DNA from 3 places in the Azotosporobacter soli genome. Region 2 is predicted to be linked to each of the others. Evidence: riboswitches for the same ligand, from Rfam matches in the RefSeq annotation. Region 2 holds a riboswitch; each other region holds the start of a gene.

Region 1 (3,281 bases), on a different contig from region 2:
GCAACGCCATTGACGCTAGGACAGGAAATAAGCGCTTGGTCTAGGATGTTGGAACGAAACAGGCAGATGCTCGAACAGGGCCTCGGGTTTATTCTTGATCTGGCGTTGGGCGGAACCGCGGTCGGGACGGGAATTAACTCGCATCCGCATTTTGCCGTGTCGGTTGCGCAAGTGATTGCACGTTTGACGGGCGAGCAATTTCGCAGTGCACCGAACAAATTTCATGCGCTGAGCAGCAAGGATGAGATCGCGGTCGTGCATGGCATGCTGAAGGCGCTAGCCGCCGATTTGATGAAAATTGCCAACGATGTGCGTTGGTTGGCCAGTGGGCCGCGCTGCAGCATTGGTGAAATAACAATACCGGAAAACGAACCCGGAAGTTCGATCATGCCGGCCAAAGTAAATCCAACGCAAGCGGAAGCGCTGACGATGGTCGTAACCCAAGTGTTTGGCAATGATGCAACGGTCGGTTTTGCCGCTAGCCAAGGGAATTTTCAGTTGAATGTCTTTATGCCGGTGCTTGCCTATAATCTGGTACAGTCGATTCGCCTATTAAGTGATGCAATGGATTCGTTCCGGGGTCATTGCGTGGCCGGGATTGAACCGAACCGGGAACGGATTTCACATAATTTGAATCAATCGCTGATCCTAATTACCGGACTGGTTCCTTTGATTGGCTATGACCGGGCCGCAGAAATTGCAAAACGGGCGGCCAAGGAAGGCATCACGCTGCGCGAGGCGGCGCTGGCCAGTGGATACGTTAACGAGTCTGACTATGATTCATATATGGATCCGGTGAAGTTGGTTAAACCGACATTAGGTTAAACCTGCAAAGGAGGCGTATTGACAACCACTCTCATTGTGATTATACTGATAAGCAGATGACAAGTGAATATTGCCACCGAGATAGAGGTGCGGCAACCAATAGTAACTGTCCTGAGCAGCCAGCGATGAAGGAGAGAGAAAGGGGCGGCCGCCGAAGTGAAAAGTTAAGGCAATTCTTTTTGCTGGTTCTGTATTGAATAAGTACTGAACTGTCACCCCATAGGGGTGGAGTGCTATCTTGCAGCGCTGAATCCTGTAAATAAGGATTTAAAGCGGTTTGCGAGATAATGCGCGAACCGCTTTTTTGTATAAAGGGTGACTCCATTTCTTTGGCGACGGAATCTTGTTGAAGTAAGGGACTTTGTAGGAGGAATGACTCATGGCGGAAAAGAAAGTACCATTCAATTTGGCGCAAGTGCAAGAAATCACTCGGACTTATCCGACTCCGTTTCATATCTATGACGAAGAAGGAATTCGCACGAATGCACGCCGTCTTAAGGCTGCTTTTTCCTGGGCACCGGAGTTTAAGGAATACTTTGCTGTTAAGGCCACTCCGAACCCATATCTTCTGGCGTTGCTTAAGGAGGAAGGTTTTGGCGCAGATTGCAGTTCGCTGGCAGAACTATATTTGGCGCAAGCTGCCGGAATCGGCGGCGAAGAAATCATGTTTTCGTCAAATGCGACGCCGGCTAACGAGTATCAGGCGGCGGTCGACATGGGCGCGGTTATCAATCTTGATGACATCAGTCACATCGAATATTTGACGGAACATGTCGGCATGCCGGAGATGATCTCGTTTCGCTATAATCCGGGTCCTTTGATGGCTGGAGGAAATGACATCATTGGCTATCCGGAAGAGGCGAAATATGGCCTGACCAAAGAGCAGATTCTGCAAGCGTATCCGATGGCAAAAGCCAAAGGCGCTACCCGCTTCGGCTTGCATACGATGGTGATTTCGAACGAACTCAGCCCGGATGGCTTTGTCACAACGGCCAAGATGATGTTTGACCTGATTGGCGAAATTTATGAAAAAACCGGCATCCGAATGGAATTGGTCGACTTTGGTGGCGGAATCGGCGTGCCGTACCGGCCTGAGCAGGAGGCTGTCGACCTTGAATATGTCGGGGAAGGTGTGCGGCGCGCTTATGAGGAAATGATTTTTGCAAAAGGTCTGGCGCCGCTCAAAATTACGATGGAGTGCGGTCGTATGATTACTGGACCGTACGGTTATCTGGTGGCGACCGCGTTACATAAAAAAGAAATCTACAAGAATTATGTCGGACTCGATGCTTGCATGGCCAATTTGATGCGTCCTGCCTTATACGGTTCTTATCATCACATCACCGTGCTGGGAAAAGAAGGCTTGCCGTGCGATCATGTGTATGATGTGACGGGATCGTTATGTGAGAACAATGATAAGTTTGCGGTGGACCGGGAACTGCCGGAAATCAACAGGGGCGATGTTGTGGTGATTCATGACGCAGGTGCACATGGGCATGCGATGGGCTTCAATTATAATGGCAAGCTGCGTTCGGCGGAATTGCTGCTTCGGCCGGATCATAGCGTAAAATTGATACGCCGTGCGGAAACGTTGGCTGATCATTTTGCGACGCTCGATTTTCCAGGGGCTGCACTCGATATGTCGTCAATATTGAAGAAATGAACTTTTTGAAACAGGCCGCTAGAGGCCTGTTTTTTGCTTTTTGCTTCTATCCTCGACCTTTTAACTGGACAGGATGCTTGCGGCGCGGTATCCTGAATGAAGGGCAACGTCGGAAAAAGAAAGGAATGAAATTGTGGCTGGGGAAAAAGAAAAAGTCCACTCGCTTGACCGAGCGCTTGATCTATTATTGTTGTTTCAGCAAGAAGGGAGAGAACTGGGCGTGACGCAAATTGCTGCATTGCTCGGTATGCAAAAAAGCACGGTGCATCGCAGCTTGTCGACGCTCGAAGCAAAAGGGTTCGTGCAGCAAAATCAGGAAAGTGGACGCTACTGGCTTGGCTTACGGTTATATTCTCTTGGCATGATGGTGCGGGATAAACTGCCGTTAGCCGGCTTACTTGCTCCATATGCAAAACAGTTGGCGCAAAGTTATCGTGAAGCGGTTCATTTATCGGTGCTTGACCGTACGGCAGAGCAGCCAAGGCATATCGTTATTGACAAAGTGGAAAGTTCGCAGGTGCTTAGTTTGACGCCGCCGGTCGGCTCAAGCGAGCCTTGCCATTGTTCTGCCGGTGGAAAGTGTTTGTTGGCCTTCAGCTCATCTGACTATCTGGCTCGCTTCGAAGGCGTCGAGTTACAGGCTTTTACGCCGCATACCATTACAAGTTGGGAAAAGTTGAAAGAGGAATTGGCGAAAATTCGCCGGCAGGGATACAGTATCTCGGATGAGGAGCTTGAAATGGGGTTGACGTGCATTGCGACGCCAATTCTTGCCCGCGGCAGTGAAATCGTT
Region 2 (3,281 bases):
CCGGGAAATTCCGCCAGCAATTTCTTTGCTTCCTCCACTTCGATCGCTTTTTCGAATTCAATATTCACCGATTCTGAGTGGCTGCGATAAACCGGCACTCGAATCGTAGTCGCAGTGATGGCCAGATTTTTTTCATTTAAAATCTTACGCGTTTCGTTTACCATTTTCATTTCTTCTTTAGTATAGCCACTTTCGAGAAAAACGTCTATCTGCGGAATCAAATTGAAAGCAATTTGATAGTGCTTATCCAGGCTAGCGCTAGGCAATATCTTTGCTTCGACTGCTTCTTTTCGCACCGTTGCCGCCGTTTGCTGCTCAAGTTCCTCAATGCCTTCTTTGCCCGCCCCCGACACGGCCTGATAAGTCGAAACCACAACACGTTTGATAATCCCCCTATCGTGCAATGGTTTTAGCGCCATGACCATAATGATCGTCGAACAGTTTGGATTGGCAATAATGCCTTTATGTTCGCGCAACGCTTCCGGATTCACTTCCGGCACCACCAACGGGACTTGCGGATCCATGCGAAACGCACTGGAGTTGTCGATGACTACCGCGCCATGACGAACGGCTGCCGGTGCAAATACAGTACTGGCTGAACCGCCCGCGAAGAGTGCGATCTCAACGCCAGCAAACGAATCGTCGGTTGTTTCTTCTACTGTGTAAGTCTTGCCCATAAAATCGATTTTTCGGCCAGCCGAGCGTTTGGACGCCAACAATTTCAATTCGGCAAAAGGAAATTTTCGCTCTTGGATCAGCTCGAGAAACTCCTGACCAACCGCTCCCGTCGCACCGACAATCGCTACATTATACTTTTTCATTCTTATTCGCCCCTTATCGCCATTATTTTATCTAAACCATGGACAAGTCCTGTAAATTGCATGATGCTTTTGCAAGCAAGAACGACGCCCGGCATAAATGATTCGCGTGAAATTGAGTCATGCCGTATCGTCAACGTTTGTCCGAGTCCACCGAAGATAACTTCTTCGTGCGCGACATACCCAGGCAAACGCACGCTATGCAGCCGTATTCCTTCATAATCAGCGCCGCGCGCACCGGAAATCTTTTCCTCTTCATCGGGATGCCCCTGCGCCAACTTACCTCGGATAGCAGCCAGTTTTTCAGCCGTATGCAACGCCGTGCCCGAAGGCGCATCCAATTTTTGATCGTGATGCAATTCGATGATTTCAACCTGCGGAAAAAAACGCACCGCCTGTTCGGCCAGTTGCATCAGCAAAATGGCTCCGATGGCAAAGTTCGGTGCAATCAAAGCCGCTATCCCCTGTGCACGACACAAGTCGTCGATTTCCTTCAAGTCGTTTTCGCTCAATCCCGTCGTACCGACGACCGGATACACCTTATGCGCTGTCGCAGTACGGATATTATTCATCACCGATTGCGGAACAGTAAAGTCGACGACAACATCGGCCGCATTGCGTTTCAGCGTAGTTTCCAACTCCCGGTCAACCGTGATGCCAATTGAGCCAAGTCCTGCGCATTCGCCAATGTCTTGTCCCTTTCCGTTTAAGTCGACTGCACCAGCCAAAACAAGCCCATCGGCTTGTTGAACGGCTTTAACCACTTCACGACCCATCTTTCCCAACGCGCCGCATACCACAACTTTAATCATTTTCACTACACCCCTTATTTTTAAAATAGAAAACACCCGACGAGTCCAAAATCTCATCAGGTGTCTAATAGACAACGGCTAAGGCAATAACAAACAAACTGTTTGCCACGTCTTAGATGAGATAGCACTCCACCGAAAGCAAGCTTTCAATGACAGTCTTATACTTATTCAGTACAAGCCCAGCAATATATTTCGGCCATACATTGCTTCGGCAAAGCACCCTTTCTCCTCAGATCTTCGATTCCACTCTCCCTGAAGGTACTATTGAGCTCCGCGCCTCTATTCCATCCTACGAGGATGCGTCTTATGTTTAGTTAAAACATATTTTATCTAATTCCATGCGCGGTGTCAAGTTTTCTCATTTATATTTGCCGCTTTATTCTCCGGTACTGCCAAAACCGCCGATTCGTTGCGTTCCTGATTCCTCTTCCTGATCTACACAGAGATATTTATAAAAAACGCCCTGTGCAATTCTCGTCCCCGCCTCAATCGTAACCGCCTCGGTGCCATGGTTAACAATCGCAATCATGATATGCCCTTCATTATCCGGGTTGTCATAATAATCACAGTCGATGATGCCCTGTCCGTTGATTAAGCTCAACATATGCCGTAAAGCCAGACCCGAACGGATATGAATGCCAAGGTATTCATCGTTTTGCATATAAGCTTTGATTCCAGTGGGTACGAGCGTGACTTTTCCCGGCAACAACTCTACCGTTTTTGCAGCGGAAAAATCGTAGCCGGCACTACGCATCGTCTTACGTTTCGGCAATTTAAGACCTTGGTCTTGGTATGCGCCGATAAATTTAAAACCCCGTAAATTCATAGGTCACTCCTTCACGCTGCGGCCCGAGTACGGTTAAACATATTTGTCCGGCACAAAATAGTCCGTTAATCATTTTTTGCAATGACTCGCAAGTAACCGCGTCAATTTTATTCACGACTTCTTCAAGCGTCACATATTTTCCCATTATGATTTCTAGTTTTCCAAGACGTGACATCCGGCTACTTGAACTTTCCAAGCCTAAAAGCAAATTTCCTTTTAACTGCTCCTTCGCCTTTAAGAGTTCAGATTTTGAAATGCCATTCGTGCGCAGTTCCTCGAGCGTCGCTTTGATAACACGCAATACTTCTTGACCGTTTTCGGGACGCGTACCTGCATAAATGCCAAATAAGCCTGCGTCGCTATAATTGGTCTGATACGAATAAACCGAATAAGCCAGTCCCATTTCTTCTCGGATTGTTTGGAAAAGACGCGAACTGATGCCGCCGCCTAAAATGTTATTCAAAATGTGCAACGTATAAATTTCTGGCGACCCTTGCGGCAATCCCGGCGTGCTTAAACAAATATGCGTTTGCTCGATCGCTTTTTCATGAAAACTGGTTCCATTTTGAAAAAGCGGCGCCGGGCAACGTCCGGTCTCATGTGTTACAGTCGGCGATAAACAGAGTGACTCCTCAAGCATCGTCTTTAATGCTTCATGCGTCAAATTTCCTGCCGCCGCAATCACGATATTCTCCGGTCGATAATATGCATCATAATAAGCGCGCAGTTTTTCTTGATCGAATGCATCAACAGTTTGCAGCGTGCCTAATATTTTTCGCCCTAACGTATGCTCTGGCCAGACACGTTCCATATGCAAATCATGCA
Region 3 (3,281 bases), on a different contig from region 2:
TGCTGGACATTAGCCAGAGGTAAACGCTGTCGGCTGCGTAGGCACTGGTCAACAGTGACATGCAGGCCAACGCCAGCGTCAAGAAAATGCCGTTATAAGGCACATCCCGTTTCGTCAGATTGCCCAACCACTGCGGCGCCAGACCCTCTTTGGACATCGACCAGAGAAGACGCGAGCAGGCGTAAAGCGCTGAATTTCCTGCCGACAACGCGGAGGTCATAACGACGAAGCTCATAATATCTTTTGCGATCGGCATGCCCATCATGCCGAACACGTGTGCAAACGGGCTTTCAAGAACGCCGGCCTCCTGCCAGGGAATCGTACCGGCTAAAACGCCCATCGCCAGAACGTAGAAAATGATGATGCGGGCCGTGATGCCTTTGATAACGCGGGGGACATGCTTGCCGGGGTTGTCGCATTCACCGGCGGCGATGCCAACCAGTTCTGCGCCTTGGAAGGAATAAACAACAGCAACCATCGTCAGGAAGACGGCATTGAAGCCGTTAGGAAAGATTCCCTCGCCGCCGGTGTTGAAATTGCTGAACATCAGCGCTTCATGACCGCTGTTAAAACCAAACATCATACTCGCGCCTGCAATAATGAAGCCGATGATCGCGGCAACCTTGATGCTGGCAAACCAAAATTCCGCTTCGCCATAAGCTTTAACGGAAACGAGATTCAATACGGCAAGGACTACTGCGAACACGGCGCACCAGATCCATGTAGATACCATGGGGAACCAATTGTTCATAATGATGCCGGCGGCGGTAAAATCGGCCGCGATGCAAATCGCCCAGTTGATCCAGTATAGCCAACCGGTAGTGAAACCGGCCGCCGGAGAAATAAAACGAGTCGCATAACTTTGAAAAGAACCGGAAACCGGCATTGCTACCGTCAGCTCGCCGAGGCAAAGCAAGACCAGATACATGATGAAGCCGCCAAACAGATAGGCCAGCAGTGCACCAAGCGGGCCGGCTTGGTTGATCGTTTGACCGGAACCGAGAAAAAGGCCGGTGCCGATCGTGCCGCCGATAGAGATCATCATCAGATGGCGGGATTTCATGTCGCGGCGCAGAGACTCTTTCTGCGGCATCATTTGCGACAATAATGAATTTTCGTTAGACATGGAAGATACCTCCTTGTAAAAATAATAATAAGTGCGAGCTTTTCTAAAAAAAGAAAAATGGTTGCGAGGCTCTACGCCCACAACCATTACAATTCTCACATTCCGACGAACGCGAAGCTTGCGTTGCTGTGAGATAGCGCTTCATCGTATTGCTTTCGATGACAGTCCAGCATCTGTTCGATGCAAGCCCAGCAAGAAATTCTTTGGCAAAATATCCTGCTTCGGCAGTTGCCCCTTTCACTTCGGATCCTTGTTGCCTGCTCCCCGAAGATACTGATGACACCCGCGCCTCTATCCTACACGCCCTATTAATTTCCACTTAATTGTAAAGGAAAAAAAGGTGCTTGTCAATTGAACAAACCGGAAAAATGTCCGTGATACTGTATACATTGACGTTAAACGTCTGAAACCATATGATAAAAGAGGAGTAAAGTAAAGGGAGGCTGCGTATGGCAAAAAAGGAACCCATTCTTGACGCGAAATTCGCCCAATCATTGGTGGATATTATTGCAGCGGAATTAAACAAAAATGTAAATATTGTCGATGAAGACGGCATTATTATTGCTTCATTTAGTCCGGAACGAATTGGTAAATTGCATGAAGCGGCTGCGCTTCATTTAACCGGCAGTCTGGCCGAAGAATTTTCCGTTAGCGAGGCTGATGAGAAAAAATGGCCGGGCGTGCGCAGCGGATTTAACGTTGCGATCCGTTATCGCAATCGCAGGGCTGGATTCATCGGCGTCACAGGGCAACCGGAGACTGCGGCGCCTTATGCCAGACTGGCAGCCCGTTTCGTTGCCGCGGCACTGGAGGCGAACGAACGCCAGCAACTACTGCTGAAGACATTGCGGGAGAAAAAAGAGCTGCAGTCCAGCCTGCTGAATCAGATTATTCGCGTTCAGGAAGAAGAGCGACGCAAGATATCTCGCGAGCTTCACGATGAAACCAGCCAATCATTGACTTCCATTATAATGGGCTTGCGTTTGCTGGCGGAACAGATGCCGGAGGAAGCGTGGCGGGAAAAAGTGCTGGCGATGCGAGAGGTGGCGGCGGGAACGTTGGATGCGGTTCACCGTTTAGCGGTAGAGCTTCGTCCGCTTTTACTCGATGATCTCGGACTTGCACCGGCGCTGCAGCGCTATGCGGAAACATACGCTAAACAATATGGCATCAATGTGCAGTTGGATGTGAGCGAAGTTGCAGGTTGTCGTTTCTTGCCGGAGATCGAGACCGCTTTATACCGCATCGTTCAGGAGGCGCTGACTAATATTGCGAAGCATGCCGAGGCCAGTCAGGTTTGGATTTGCATCGGCAAAAAACAACGTCGTCTTTATTGTCGCGTGCAAGATGACGGAAAAGGCTTCGAGCGGACGATACTGAATAAAGCGGTTGACGGCAGACCCTGCCTTGGCATTCACGGTATGCAGGAACGGGTGGAATTGTTGCAGGGCGAGTTTGAAATTATCTCTCAGCCCGGCGGCGGTACGACCGTATGGGTTGAAGTGCCGGCCCGTAAACGATAAAAAAGCCAGATGCTGCTGCATCTGGCTTTTTATCGTTTTATTTTGCTCCGGCCTGGTACGATTGATCGAGAAGCTGGATAACATGGAGCGAATCCTGTGTCATGCCGTTTTGGATCAGACCATCTGTAATGTGCATCCGGCAACTGCCGCAGCTTGTGGCGACGATATCGGCCTTGGTTGATGCGATATCGGCAACCTTGCGGTCGTTAATCTTGCGTGAGAGTTCATAGTTGGCGAGACTGAAGGAACCACCGGCGCCGCAGCAACGGGCAGGTTCTTTCATCTCGGCGAACGTTACGCCGGGAATGGCTTGCAAAATCTCACGCGGTTGTTTCGTTACCTTAATGCCGCGCGCCATGTGACAGGGGTCGTGCATGGTTACGGTCGCAGCGACTTTGCCTAACTTGCTGCGATCGAATTTTGCGATATCCACAAGAAATTCGCTGATTTCATAGGTTTTGGCGGCAAGTTTCTTCGCCTTTTCCGTCATCAAAGCATCATCGGCAAAGAGGTGGGGGTATTCGATCTTGAAGGCTTCCGCGCAAGAGCCGCAAGCAGCAACGACATAATCGCAAGGCGTTTCACTGAAGATGTCAATGTTGTGCTTAGCCAAGACGCGTGCCGAGTCAATA

Evidence for each region. A riboswitch is a leader RNA that binds a small molecule or an ion and turns the genes downstream of it on or off. The one in region 2 is predicted to bind lysine.
Region 1: another riboswitch for lysine. It lies ahead of QTL79_RS17310 (diaminopimelate decarboxylase); the one in region 2 lies ahead of dapB (4-hydroxy-tetrahydrodipicolinate reductase).
Region 3: another riboswitch for lysine. It lies ahead of QTL79_RS17470 (amino acid permease); the one in region 2 lies ahead of dapB (4-hydroxy-tetrahydrodipicolinate reductase).

The regions. Positions count from the first base shown of each region.
Region 1 covers NZ_JAUAOA010000032.1:6,378-9,658, reverse strand. The annotation lists gene fumC (class II fumarate hydratase) at 1-825, shown strand, start outside; lysine riboswitch at 900-1,069, shown strand; gene QTL79_RS17310 (diaminopimelate decarboxylase) at 1,205-2,488, shown strand; gene QTL79_RS17305 (IclR family transcriptional regulator) at 2,622-3,281, shown strand, end outside.
Region 2 covers NZ_JAUAOA010000005.1:141,851-145,131, forward strand. The annotation lists gene QTL79_RS07175 (aspartate-semialdehyde dehydrogenase) at 1-821, opposite strand, end outside; gene dapB (4-hydroxy-tetrahydrodipicolinate reductase) at 824-1,630, opposite strand; lysine riboswitch at 1,745-1,920, opposite strand; gene dut (dUTP diphosphatase) at 2,007-2,456, opposite strand; gene QTL79_RS07190 (M16 family metallopeptidase) at 2,437-3,281, opposite strand, start outside.
Region 3 covers NZ_JAUAOA010000033.1:13,597-16,877, reverse strand. The annotation lists gene QTL79_RS17470 (amino acid permease) at 1-1,126, opposite strand, end outside; lysine riboswitch at 1,253-1,428, opposite strand; gene QTL79_RS17465 (sugar diacid recognition domain-containing protein) at 1,576-2,649, shown strand; gene QTL79_RS17460 ((Fe-S)-binding protein) at 2,687-3,281, opposite strand, start outside.